DNA from 3 places in the Streptomyces sp. NPDC002602 genome. Region 1 is predicted to be linked to each of the others. Evidence: riboswitches for the same ligand, from Rfam matches in the RefSeq annotation. Region 1 holds a riboswitch; each other region holds the start of a gene.

The links. Region 1 has a riboswitch for thiamine pyrophosphate ahead of ACFYW3_RS20515 (thiamine ABC transporter substrate binding subunit). Riboswitches for the same ligand answer to the same signal wherever they lie in the genome.
Region 2: it holds a riboswitch for thiamine pyrophosphate, as region 1 does, so the genes downstream of both, thiC (phosphomethylpyrimidine synthase ThiC) here and ACFYW3_RS20515 (thiamine ABC transporter substrate binding subunit) in region 1, are expected to answer to the same signal.
Region 3: it holds a riboswitch for thiamine pyrophosphate, as region 1 does, so the genes downstream of both, thiO (glycine oxidase ThiO) here and ACFYW3_RS20515 (thiamine ABC transporter substrate binding subunit) in region 1, are expected to answer to the same signal.

What each region holds. Positions count from the first base shown of each region.
Region 1 covers NZ_JBIAQX010000007.1:89,214-93,313, reverse strand. The annotation lists gene ACFYW3_RS20525 (phosphatidate cytidylyltransferase) at 1-1,017, shown strand, start outside; gene rlmN (23S rRNA (adenine(2503)-C(2))-methyltransferase RlmN) at 1,092-2,204, shown strand; TPP riboswitch at 2,264-2,372, shown strand; gene ACFYW3_RS20515 (thiamine ABC transporter substrate binding subunit) at 2,457-3,560, shown strand; gene ACFYW3_RS20510 (iron ABC transporter permease) at 3,614-4,100, shown strand, end outside.
Region 2 covers NZ_JBIAQX010000006.1:204,224-208,323, reverse strand. The annotation lists gene thiC (phosphomethylpyrimidine synthase ThiC) at 33-1,820, opposite strand; TPP riboswitch at 1,815-1,960, opposite strand; gene ACFYW3_RS19275 (YibE/F family protein) at 2,033-3,424, shown strand; gene ACFYW3_RS19270 (SsgA family sporulation/cell division regulator) at 3,487-3,936, opposite strand; gene ACFYW3_RS19265 (IclR family transcriptional regulator) at 4,033-4,100, opposite strand, start outside.
Region 3 covers NZ_JBIAQX010000002.1:79,408-83,507, forward strand. The annotation lists gene ACFYW3_RS05745 (NAD(P)/FAD-dependent oxidoreductase) at 40-1,260, opposite strand; TPP riboswitch at 1,352-1,464, shown strand; gene thiO (glycine oxidase ThiO) at 1,462-2,652, shown strand; gene thiS (sulfur carrier protein ThiS) at 2,649-2,849, shown strand; gene ACFYW3_RS05760 (thiazole synthase) at 2,855-3,649, shown strand; gene pknB (Stk1 family PASTA domain-containing Ser/Thr kinase) at 3,896-4,100, shown strand, end outside.

The DNA.
Region 1 (4,100 bases):
GCGGGCCCGCAGACTCGGCCCATGCCCATCGTGCCCGATGCCGCCGGCCGTGACTTCGACGACCGGGAAGCACGCGATCGGGGGGCCGCCGCCGCAGGCGGCCCCTTCTTCCGCGACGAGACGCCGCCGCAGGAGCCCATGCCCAGCCCTCCGCCCCCGCCCTCACAGGCACCGCAGGACCCCTCGCCCCCACCGCCGAAGAAGCGTGCGGGGCGGGATCTGCGTGCCGCCATAGGGGTCGGCGTCGGCCTCGGTGCGGTGATCTTCGCTTCGCTCCTCATCGTCAAGGCGGTCTTCGTCGGCGTCGTCGTCGTCGCGGTCGTCGTGGGGCTGTGGGAGCTCACCTCCCGGCTCCAGGAGAAGAAGGGCATCAAGGCGCCGCTCGTCCCGCTCGCGGTCGGTGGCGCCGCCATGATCATCGCCGGATACGTCCGGGGGGCCGAGGGAGCCTGGGTCGCCATGGCCCTGACCGCCCTCGCGGTCCTGGTCTGGCGGATGACCGAGCCGCCCGAGGACTACCTCAAGGACGTCACGGCGGGTGTCTTCGCGGCGTTCTACGTACCCTTCCTGGCGACCTTCGTCACGATGCTGCTCGCCGCCGACGACGGTCCGCAGCGGGTGATGACGTTCCTGGCCCTGACCGTGGTCAGTGACACCGGGGCGTACGCGGTGGGCTGGCGCTTCGGCAAGACCAAGCTCGCGCCGCGCATCAGCCCCGGGAAGACCCGTGAGGGGCTCTTCGGGGCGGTGGCCTTCGCGATGGTGGCCGGCGCGCTGTGCATGGAGTTCCTGGTCGACGGCGGGGTCTGGTGGCAGGGCCTGCTGCTGGGGCTGGCCGTCGCGGTCAGTGCCACGCTGGGCGACCTCGGCGAGTCGATGATCAAGCGGGACCTGGGCATCAAGGACATGGGGACCCTGCTCCCGGGACACGGCGGGATCATGGACCGGCTCGACTCCCTGCTGCCGACCGCTCCGGTGGTGTGGCTGCTGCTGGCCGCTTTCGTCGGCACCGGCTGACACCGGCCTCCGGTTACTCTTGAAAGGCGTGCTGCTTCTGCGGCGCGCCTTTCGTCTTACGAGGAGTACCTGCCATGGCCCGCCCTGTTCCGGGAGAGCTCACTTTCGTCGCCCCTCGCGGGGTGAAGAAGCCGCCCCGGCACCTCGCCGACATGACCCCGGCCGAGCGCCGCGAGGCGGTCGCCGCGATCGGCGAGAAGCCGTTCCGGGCCAAGCAGCTCTCCCAGCACTACTTCGCGCGGTACGCGCACGACCCGGCGGAGTGGACGGACATCCCGGCCGCCTCGCGGGAGAAGCTCCGCCAGGAGCTGCTGCCGGACCTAATGAACGTCCTGCGGCACATCTCGTGCGATGACGACACCACGCGCAAGACCCTGTGGAAGCTGCACGACGGCACGCTCGTCGAGTCCGTGCTGATGCGCTACCCGGACCGGGTCACCATGTGCATCTCCTCGCAGGCGGGCTGCGGGATGAACTGCCCGTTCTGCGCCACCGGCCAGGCGGGTCTGGACCGCAACCTGTCCACGGCCGAGATCGTGCACCAGATCGTGGACGGCATGCGAGCGCTGCGCGACGGCGAGGTCCCCGGCGGGCCGGCCCGACTGTCCAACATCGTCTTCATGGGCATGGGCGAGCCGCTGGCCAACTACAACCGGGTCGTCGGCGCCATCCGTCGGTTGACCGACCCGGAGCCCGACGGTCTGGGGCTGTCCCAGCGCGGCATCACCGTCTCCACCGTCGGTCTGGTCCCGGCCATGCTGCGGTTCGCCGACGAGGGCTTCAAGTGCCGTCTCGCCGTGTCGCTGCACGCCCCGGACGACGAGCTCCGCGACACCCTCGTGCCCGTGAACACCCGCTGGAACGTCCGTGAGGTACTCGGCGCGGCCTGGGAGTACGCGGAGAAGTCCGGCCGTCGCATCTCCATCGAGTACGCCCTGATCCGCGACATCAACGACCAGGCCTGGCGTGGTGACCTGCTCGGCAAGCTCCTCAAGGGCAAGCGCGTGCACGTCAACCTGATCCCGCTGAACCCGACCCCCGGCTCGAAGTGGACGGCCTCGCGTCCCGAGGACGAGAAGGCCTTCGTGGAGGCCATCGCCCGCCACGGGGTGCCGGTGACCGTACGCGACACCCGCGGTCAGGAGATCGACGGCGCGTGCGGCCAGCTGGCAGCCTCGGAGCGCTAGCTTTCGTTTCCGGTCAGTCACATTCGGCCACCGGGGTACTCTGTGGCCGAACAAATTTCATATTCCGACAGGGGAGCGCCACAGCGCTGAGAGTGCGGTAACCGTCACCGCAGACCCTCTGAACCTCGCCCCGGTCATTCGGGGTAGGAAGTTCGGTCACCACTCAAGCTGTTGCGCCCTGCCCGGCGTCCGCTCCACAGAGCGCCGGGCAGGGCCGCGTCTTCTCCTGGACATCCCAGGAGGAATTCACCAGTGAGCACCACCAGGAAGTACGCGGGCCTCGCGCTCGTGGCCGCGCTGGGCGTCGGCACCCTCAGTGCCTGCGGCGACGGCGAGGCCAAGGACAAGCCGTCGGCGGGCGCGAGCGACGCACCGAAGTCCAAGACCGTCACGCTCGTCTCCCACGACTCCTTCAACGTCAGCGACGCGGTCCTCAAGGAGTTCGAGCAGCGGAGCGGCTACACGGTCAAGAAGCTGAAGTCCGGGGACGCGGGCGCCGCCCTGAACCAGGAGATCCTCACGAAGGGCTCCCCGCGCGGCGACGTCTTCTTCGGCGTGGACAACACCCTCCTGTCGCGCGCCCTCGACAACGGCATCTTCACCCCGTACGAGGCCAAGGGCCTGGCCGAGGTCAAGCCCGAGTTCGTGCTCGACAAGGAGCACCGGGTCACCCCGATCGACTCCGGCGACATCTGCGTCAACTACGACAAGAAGTACTTCGCCGACAAGAAGATCGCCCCGCCGCAGACGCTGGACGACCTGATCAAGCCGGAGTACAAGGACCTGCTGGTCACCGAGAACGCCGCGACCTCCTCGCCCGGTCTCGGATTCCTGCTCGCCTCCGTCGGCAAGTACGGCGAGGACGGCTGGAAGGACTACTGGACCAAGCTGAAGGCCAACGGCGTCGAGGTCGTCGACGGCTGGGAGCAGGCCTACAACGAGCGGTTCTCCGGCTCGGCCGGCGGCAAGAAGGCCAAGGGCGACCGCCCGCTGGTCGTCTCGTACGCCTCCAGCCCGCCGGTCGAGGTGCTGTACGGCGAGCCGAAGCCGGCCGAGGCCCCGACCGGTGTCTCCGCCGGCACCTGCTTCCGCCAGATCGAGTTCGCGGGTCTGCTGAAGGGCGCCAAGAACGAGGAGGGGGGCAAGGCCCTCCTCGACTTCCTGATCAGCAAGAAGTTCCAGGAAGACATGCCCCTGAACATGTTCGTGAACCCGGTCGTCAAGAACGCGGCGCTGCCGGAGCTCTTCACGAAGCACGGTGTGGTGATCGAGAAGCCGGAGAACGTCGCGCCGGAGACCATCGCCAAGAACCGTGAGCAGTGGGTCAAGGCATGGTCCTCGCTCGCCGTGAAGTAGGACGGGTGAGCCCGAGGGGGGGGACGCGGGCCACGCTGGTCAGGCTGGGCCTGATGGTGATCCCGCTCGCCTTCTTCGGGCTGTTCTTCGCCTATCCCGTCGCCGCGATCGTCGGGCGCGGGCTGAAGACCGACGACGGGTGGCAGTTCGGCCGGATCGGCGAGGTGCTGGGCCGGCCCGACATCGCCGACGTGCTGTGGTTCACCACCTGGCAGGCCCTCGCGTCGACGGCGCTCACGCTCCTGATCGCGCTCCCCGCCGCGTACGTCTTCGCGCGCTTCGAGTTCCCGGGCAAGCAACTACTGCGGGCGGTGGTCACGGTTCCGTTCGTGCTGCCGACCGTGGTGGTCGGCACGGCCTTCCTCGCGTTGGTCGGGCGGAACGGACTGCTGGACGAGACCTGGGGCGTCCGCCTCGACACCACCGTGTGGGCGATCCTGCTGGCCCACGTCTTCTTCAACTACGCGGTCGTCGTACGGACGGTGGGCGGGCTCTGGGCGCAGCTCGACCCGCGACAGGAAGAGGCCGCCCGGGTGCTGG
Region 2 (4,100 bases), on a different contig from region 1:
CGGTCCGGACAACGGCGGCACCGCGCCCTGCGTCAGTCCGCCAGTGGCAGGTAGACGCGGTTACCCGAGGCGGCGAACTCGGCTGACTTCTCCGCCATGCCCGCCTGGATCTCGTCCGCCTTCAGGTCACCACCGTGCTCACGGCGGATGTCCTGGGAGATCTTCATCGAGCAGAACTTGGGACCGCACATGGAGCAGAAGTGCGCGGTCTTGGCCGGCTCAGCCGGGAGGGTCTCGTCGTGGAATGCGCGGGCCGTGTCCGGGTCGAGGGCCAGGTTGAACTGGTCCTCCCAGCGGAACTCGAACCGGGCGTCCGACAGGGCGTCGTCCCACTCCTGGGCGCCCGGGTGTCCCTTGGCCAGGTCGGCCGCGTGTGCGGAGATCTTGTACGTGATGACACCGGTCTTCACGTCGTCCCGGTTGGGCAGACCCAGGTGCTCCTTGGGCGTCACGTAGCAGAGCATCGCGGTACCCCACCAGGCGATCATGGCCGCGCCGATGCCGGAGGTGATGTGGTCGTACGCGGGAGCGACGTCGGTGGTCAGCGGCCCGAGCGTGTAGAACGGCGCCTCCTCGCAGATCTCCTGCTGAAGGTCGATGTTCTCCTTGATCTTGTGCATCGGGACATGGCCCGGGCCCTCGATCATCGTCTGGACGTTGTGCCGCTTGGCGATGGTGTTCAGCTCGCCCAGCGTCCTCAACTCCGCGAACTGCGCCGCGTCGTTCGCGTCGGCGATGGAGCCGGGGCGCAGGCCGTCGCCCAGCGAGTACGTGACGTCGTACGTCGCCAGGATCTCGCAGAGCTCCTCGAAGTTCGTGTAGAGGAAGTTCTCCTTGTGGTGCGCGAGGCACCACGCGGCCATGATCGAGCCACCCCGCGAGACGATGCCGGTCTTGCGACGGGCGGTCAGCGGCACGTACGGCAGCAGCACGCCGGCGTGCACCGTCATGTAGTCGACGCCCTGTTCGGCCTGCTCGATGACCGTGTCCTTGTAGATCTCCCACGTCAGGTCCTCGGCACGGCCGTCGACCTTCTCCAGCGCCTGGTACAGCGGCACGGTGCCGATCGGGACGGGGGAGTTGCGCAGCACCCACTCACGCGTGGTGTGGATGTTGCGGCCGGTGGAGAGGTCCATGACCGTGTCGGCGCCCCACTTGGTCGCCCAGGTCATCTTGTCCACCTCCTCCTCGATGGAGGAGGTGACGGCCGAGTTGCCGATGTTGGCGTTGACCTTCACCAGGAAGCGCTTACCGATGATCATCGGCTCGATCTCCGGGTGGTTCACATTCGCCGGAAGCACCGCGCGACCCGCCGCGATCTCCTCGCGGACGACCTCGGGGGAGACGTTCTCGCGGATCGCGACGTACTCCATCTCCGGGGTGATCTCGCCCCGTCGGGCGTACGCGAGCTGTGTGACGGCGGCGCCGTCGCGGCCCCGGCGGGGCTGACGGGGCCGACCCGGGAAGACCGCGTCGAGGTTCTTGAGACCACCGCGGGGGGACGTGTGCTTGATGCCGTCGTCCTCGGGGCGCACGGGACGGCCCGAGTACTCCTCGGTGTCACCGCGACCGATGATCCAGTTCTCGCGGAGCGGAGCAAGACCCCGGCGGACGTCCGTCTCGATCTGGGGATCGGTGTACGGACCGGACGTGTCGTAGAGCGTCACGTCCTTTCCGTTGGTGAGGTGGACCTGGCGGACCGGCACCCGGATGTCGGGGCGGGAGCCCGCCAGGTATCCCTTGTGCCAGCCGGGCTGGCGCTCGGTCTGGCCGTCGACGTCCTGGCTGACGGCAGGCGTGCGTGCGTCCTGAATGGTCATGAGACCTGATCTCCCTACGCCGGCATTACCCGGTAACAGGTTCGGCGGTCGACGCAGCCTCTTCCCGTACGTCGTGACGACGTGCGTACGGTGATCAGCGTCCTCTCAGCCCGGTGCTCCGAGCTCCCGCGTTGTGCAAAGGTGCCCCCACGCTAGCGTCATCTGTGGCGTGCTGAACAGTGGGCCCCCTCATCTCTTGCGATGATCGGCCGGTGACGACCTCGCCGCAGCCCCCCACCGAGCCCGCAGAGCACACCGGTCACACCGGTCACGAACACGCCCCACTCGGCCATGTGCCAAGCCCCTCCCACGGACATTCCCACAGCCATGGCCACGGCCCGGCCGCTCCCGTTTCCAAGCACCTGCGCAAGGTCATCGCGGCCGTACTGATCCCGTTCGCCACCGCGGTCTTCATCGGCATGGTGGTCCTCTGGCCGGGGGGCGCCCCTGCCCACGAGCGCACCGGCGTCGGGTTCGACCGCCAGACCCAGCAGGGGAAGGTCGTCACCCTGGCCCAGGTCGACTGCAAGTCGGTGAACGCCTCGCAGGTGCCCCCCACGGGCGACACGTCGACCCCGGAAGGCCGTGAGGCCCAGGCCGCGCAGACCGGCGAGTGCAAGAAGGCCACCGTCGAGGTCACCAGCGGCCCCGACAAGGGCCGGACCTTCTTCGAGATCGTCCAGCCCGGCGCTCCGCGCCAGTTGGCGAGCGGTCAGGAGGTGGTGGTCGCGTACGCCCCGGACGCACCCCGGGACCTCCAGTACTCCGTGATCGACCTCAATCGGAAGTTCCCGATGGCACTGCTCGCCGGGATCTTCGCCATCGCGGTCGTCATCGTCGGGCGAATGCGTGGACTGTTCGCACTGATCGCGCTCGCTGTCAGTTTCACCGTCCTGACCCTCTTCATCCTCCCGGCGATCCTCCAGGGTTCCAACCCTCTGCTCGTCGCGGTGATCGGGGCCAGCGCGATCATGCTGATCGCCCTCTACATGTGCCACGGGCTGACCGCGCGCACCTCGGTCGCCGTCCTCGGGACGCTCGTCTCGCTTCTGCTGATCGGCCTGTTGGGATCCTGGTTCATCGGATGGGCGTTCCTCAGCGGGAACACCGACGACAACACCGGTCTGATCCACGGTCTGTACCCGGAGATCGACATGAGCGGCCTGTTGCTCGCAGGCGTGATCATCGGTTCCCTGGGCGTCCTCGACGACGTGACGGTCACCCAGACCTCAGCCGTCTGGGAACTCCACCAGGCCGACCCGAAGATGGGCCCGCGAGCCCTGTACCGGGCGGGCATCCGGATCGGCCGCGACCACATCGCGTCCGTGGTCAACACGCTGGTGTTGGCGTACGCGGGCGCCGCGCTGCCCTTGCTCCTGCTGTTCTCGATCGCGAACAGCAGCATGGGCTCGGTCGCGAACAGCGAGCTGGTCGCGGAGGAGATCGTACGGACCCTCGTGGGCTCGATCGGGCTCGTGGCCTCTGTACCGGTCACCACGGCACTGGCCGCGTTGGTGGTCTCCGCCGACCGCCCGGGCGCTCCGGACACCGCGCCGGCCGCGGGTCCGGCACGTGGTGGCCGGGGCCGGCGGCGCAAGCGCTGAGCGTAGGGGCGGGACCGGACGGGGCGACGGCGGGTGGTGAGCGCGACGAACGGGGCGGTCGCTCAGCCCGCGTTCCGCTCGTTCTGCTGGGATTCGTCCAGGATCTTGCCGAGCGCCTCGTCGAGGTTCTCCTCGAAGTCACTCAGAGTGCGCTCCTGACCGAGCGGAACAAGCCGGTCGGTCCGGTCGAGGAACGCGACGAGCGGCGCCGCACCGGCGCGGAACAGCGCCCGGTCTCCTCCGACCTGCAGACGGATGTGCACATCCGAGAGCTCTTCAGGCTCGGTGGGAGCGATGTGCACATCACCTTCCCCACAGGACTTGTTGATGCCGTCGAGGAGCAGTTCTCGGCCGAATGCCCAGGTCACAGGCGCGTCTCCCGGGAGGTGGAAGGTCAGGCGTACCGCGTATGGGTCGTGAGCGTCGTACCGGAGCTCCACCGGGATCCGGAACGAAAGCTCCTCGGAAACGAGGAAGTTCATCATGACCTCTGCCTGTACGGACTCGCGCATTGCCTACCCCGCTGTCGTGGAAGTGGCCAGGAATGGTCCCTCTAGGCCTCTTGACAAGAGTGGTGGAAGCGGTTGCAGATCACAAGGAGTGAGTTTTCAGATACTGATAGAGAAGGACAGGGTGCTCAACAGCGCGCCTACTTCACTCCGTAGTCGATTGACTA
Region 3 (4,100 bases), on a different contig from region 1:
CCCGCCCGGCGCGGCGGCGCCCCGCGACCGTGGCCGGGGTCAGGCCGCGGCGGACTTCAGGGGGGTTGCGGGGTCGGCGACCTTGGCCGGATCCAGGGCGGTGCCGGATTCGATCAGGCGGCGGCCCTGCGCGAGGTCGCGGGGGCGGCCCACGGCGAGGACGGCGACCAGGACCCCGTCGCGGAGCCAGCAGACGGACCACGCCGGGTCGGCCGGGTCGCCCCGCCACACCGTCTCGTCCGCGCCGTCGTGGTGCCCGGCGTACTGCACGAAGCGCCCGAACTGCTCCGACCAGAAGTAGGGCACCGGGTCGTAGGCCCGGTCCGTTCCGCCGCTCAGGATGTCGGCGGCGACCACCCTGGGGCCCTGGAGGGCGTTGTCCCAGTGGTGGACCAGCAGCCTGGTCCCGTAGCGGGCGGAGGGGAACGAGGCGCAGTCGCCCACCGCGTACACGTCCTCCAGCGAGGTCCGCAGCCAGGCGTCGGCCGTGACCGAGCCGTCCGGTCCCAGGTCGATCCCCGAGTCCGCGAGCCACGCGGTGGCGGGGCGGGCCCCGATGCCCACGATGACCGCGCCGGCCGGCAGTTCCCGGCCGTCCGAGAGCAGGACCCGGCCCGGCTCCACCGAGGCCACCCGGGCGCCGGTCAGCAGGGTCGCGCCCGCCTGGGCGTACCAGCGGCCCATCGCCTCGCCGACCTCGGCGGGCAGGGCCCCCGCCAGGACCCGGTCGGCCGCCTCGACGACGGTGACGGCGCAGCCCGCCTCCCGGGCCGCGGTGGCGAACTCCGCGCCGATCCAGCCGGCCCCGACCACGACGACGGCCGGGGCGGCGGCGAGGACGGGGCGCAGTCGGGCGGCGTCGTCGAGGGTGCGCAGCAGGTGGACGCCGCGGACGCCCTCGGAGCCGGGCAGGGTCAGCGGTTCGGCGCCGGTCGCCAGGACCAGGGCCTCGTACGGGACCGGGCCGACCTCCGTGTCGAGTTCGCGCGCTCCCGCGCGCAGGCCCGTGACCTCGGTGCCCAGTCGAAGGCGGATGTCGAGCCCCTCGAAGTCCACGTCGAACGCGGAGTCCTCGGCCTTGCCCAGGAGGACCGCCTTGGAGAGCGGGGGCCGGTCGTAGGGCTGGTGGGGTTCGGCGCCCAGCAGGGTCACGGGGCCGGTGTAGCCCTGTTCGCGCAGGGCCACGGCGGTCTGCACGCCGGCCATTCCGGCGCCCACGATGACGACGCCGCTCTGAGTCTGTTCCGTCTGCTCGCTCACGTCTCCCACCCTAATCTTCTGACGGTGCGTCAGGAATAGCGGGCGGGGAGGCAGCCTTACCCGGCATCGACCCCGGGGTTAGTCTGGCCACCGTACCTATCGCGGGAGTCCGGGCGCACCGGGCTGAGAGGGAGGCTGACCGGCCTCCGACCGTACGAACCTGATCCGGGTCATGCCGGCGAAGGGAGGGGCTGGACACCCATGCACTCATCGCGTTCACCGCACGTGTCACGACCGGCGGGTCACGACGTCCTCGTCATCGGGGGCGGCGTCATCGGCCTGGTCGTCGCCTGGCGGGCCGCCCGGCGCGGACTGCGCACCGTACTCGTCGATCCGTCCCCCGGAGGGGGCGCGGCCCAGGTCGCGGCCGGCATGCTCGCCGCCGTCACCGAGCTGCACTACGGCGAGGAGACCCTGCTCGGGCTCAACGTCGCCTCCGCCGCCCGCTACCCGGAGTTCGCCGCCGAACTCACCGAGGCCTCCGGCGGGCTGGGGATCGGCTACCGCGCCTGCGGCACCCTCGCCGTGGCCCTCGACTCCGACGACCGTCTCCACCTGCGCGAACTGCACGCGCTGCAACGCCGCTGCGGGCTGGAGTCGCAGTGGCTGACCGGCCGCGAGTGCCGGCGCCTGGAACCCATGCTGGCCCCGGGCGTCCGGGGCGGCCTGCGCGTCGACGGGGACCACCAGGTGGACCCGCGCCGGCTCGCCGCCGCACTGCTGGCCGCCTGCGAACGGGCCGGGGTGAGCGTCCACCGGGCCGGCGCCGACCGGTTGACCGTGCTGCACGACCGGGCCGCGGGGGCCGCGCTCGACGACGGCACGGAGCTGCGCGCCGACCAGGTGGTGCTGGCCGCGGGCTCGCTGAGCGGGCGGTTGGCGGGCGTGCCACCGCAGGTGCGGGTCCCGGTACGGCCGGTGAAGGGTCAGGTGCTGCGGCTGACGGTGCCGGCCTCGTACGCGCCGTTCCTCTCCCGGACCGTACGGGCCGTCGTCCGGGGCAGCCACGTCTACCTGGTGCCGCGCGAGAACGGCGAACTCGTCGTCGGGGCCACCAGCGAGGAACTCGGCTGGGACACCACCGTCACCGCCGGCGGGGTGTACGAGCTGCTGCGCGACGCCCACGAGTTGGTGCCCGGCATCACCGAACTCCCGCTGACCGAGACCCGGGCGGGCCTGCGACCGGCCTCCCCCGACAACGCCCCGCTGCTCGGACCCACCGAACTGCCCGGCCTGCACCTGGCCACCGGGCACTACCGCAACGGGGTGCTGCTGACCCCGCTCACCGGCGACGTCATGGCGGAACTGCTGGCCACCGGCACCATGCCGGAGGTCGCCCGCCCCTTCACCCCGCGCCGTTTCACCCAGGCACGTCAGGAGTCGTACGCATGACCATCTCCGTCAACGGCGAGCCGCGCGAGGTCGCGGCCGGCACCACCCTCGACGCGGTGGTCGCCACCCTGACGCGCGCCCACCAGGGCGTCGCGGCGGCACTCAACGAGACCGTGGTGCCGCGCGGCCGGTGGTCGCACACCGAGGTCGGCGAAGGCGACCGGGTCGAGGTCCTCACCGCGGTCCAGGGAGGCTGACCACGATGGCGGACGACCTCTTCTCCCTCGGCGGCCGGACCTTCACCTCCCGCCTGATCATGGGCACGGGCGGCGCCCCCAGCCTGGACGTCCTGGAACGCGCCCTGATCGCCTCCGGCACGGAACTGACCACCGTGGCCATGCGCCGCCTGGACCCGACGGTCCAGGGGTCGGTGCTGTCCGTGCTCTCCCGACTGGGCATCGCGGTCCTGCCGAACACCGCGGGCTGCTTCACGGCCGGCGAGGCCGTGCTGACCGCGCGGCTGGCCCGCGAGGCCCTCGGCACGGACTGGGTCAAGCTCGAAGTCGTGGCCGACGAACGCACCCTGCTCCCGGACGGCGTCGAACTGCTCGACGCCGCCGAGATCCTGGTGGACGAGGGCTTCACCGTGCTCCCGTACACCAACGACGATCCGGTGCTGGCGCGGAAACTGGAGGACGTGGGCTGCGCGGCGATCATGCCGCTGGGCTCCCCCATCGGCTCCGGCATGGGCATCCGCAACCCGCACAACTTCGAGCTGATCACGGAACGGGCCGGGGTCCCGGTGATCCTGGACGCGGGCGCCGGCACCGCCTCGGACGCGGCGCTGGCGATGGAGCTGGGGTGCGCCGCCGTCATGCTGGCGTCGGCCGTCACCCGGGCCCAGTCGCCCGCGCTGATGGCGGCCGCCATGCGGGACGCCGTCTCGGCGGGGCGCCTCGCCCACCGCGCGGGGCGCATCCCCCAGCGGCGCTTCGCCGAGGCCTCCTCCCCCACCGAGGGCCGCGCCGCCCTCGACCCGGAACGCCCCGCCTTCTAGCCTCCGGCCGGGGCGGCGTCCGAGGCGCGGGGCCACACCCAGCCTCGCCGGCGTTCGTGGCGCGGGGCCACACCCAGCCTCGCCGCGGCCGACTGCGGTCGGGGCGGTCCGATCCAGCCTCGCCGGTCGGGTGCGGCCGGGGCTGGTCGTTTCAGCCCCGCCGGCAAGGCGCCGGGCACGTCACAGGTGCGCTGCAACCACCCCCGCCCGCGTCGGCGCACTCCGCGCCGCTCGTAGAATCGCCGGGTGGATACGACCCTGGATGACCCCCTCGTCGGGCGCGTGCTCGACGGCCGCTACCGCGTCGACGCCCGAATCGCGGCCGGCGGCATGGCCACGGTCTACCGGGCCCTCGACACCCGTCTCGACCGGATCCTCGCGCTGAAGGTGATGCACCCGGCGCTGGCCGCCGACGGCGCCTTCGTCGACCGGTTCATCCGTGAGGCGAAGT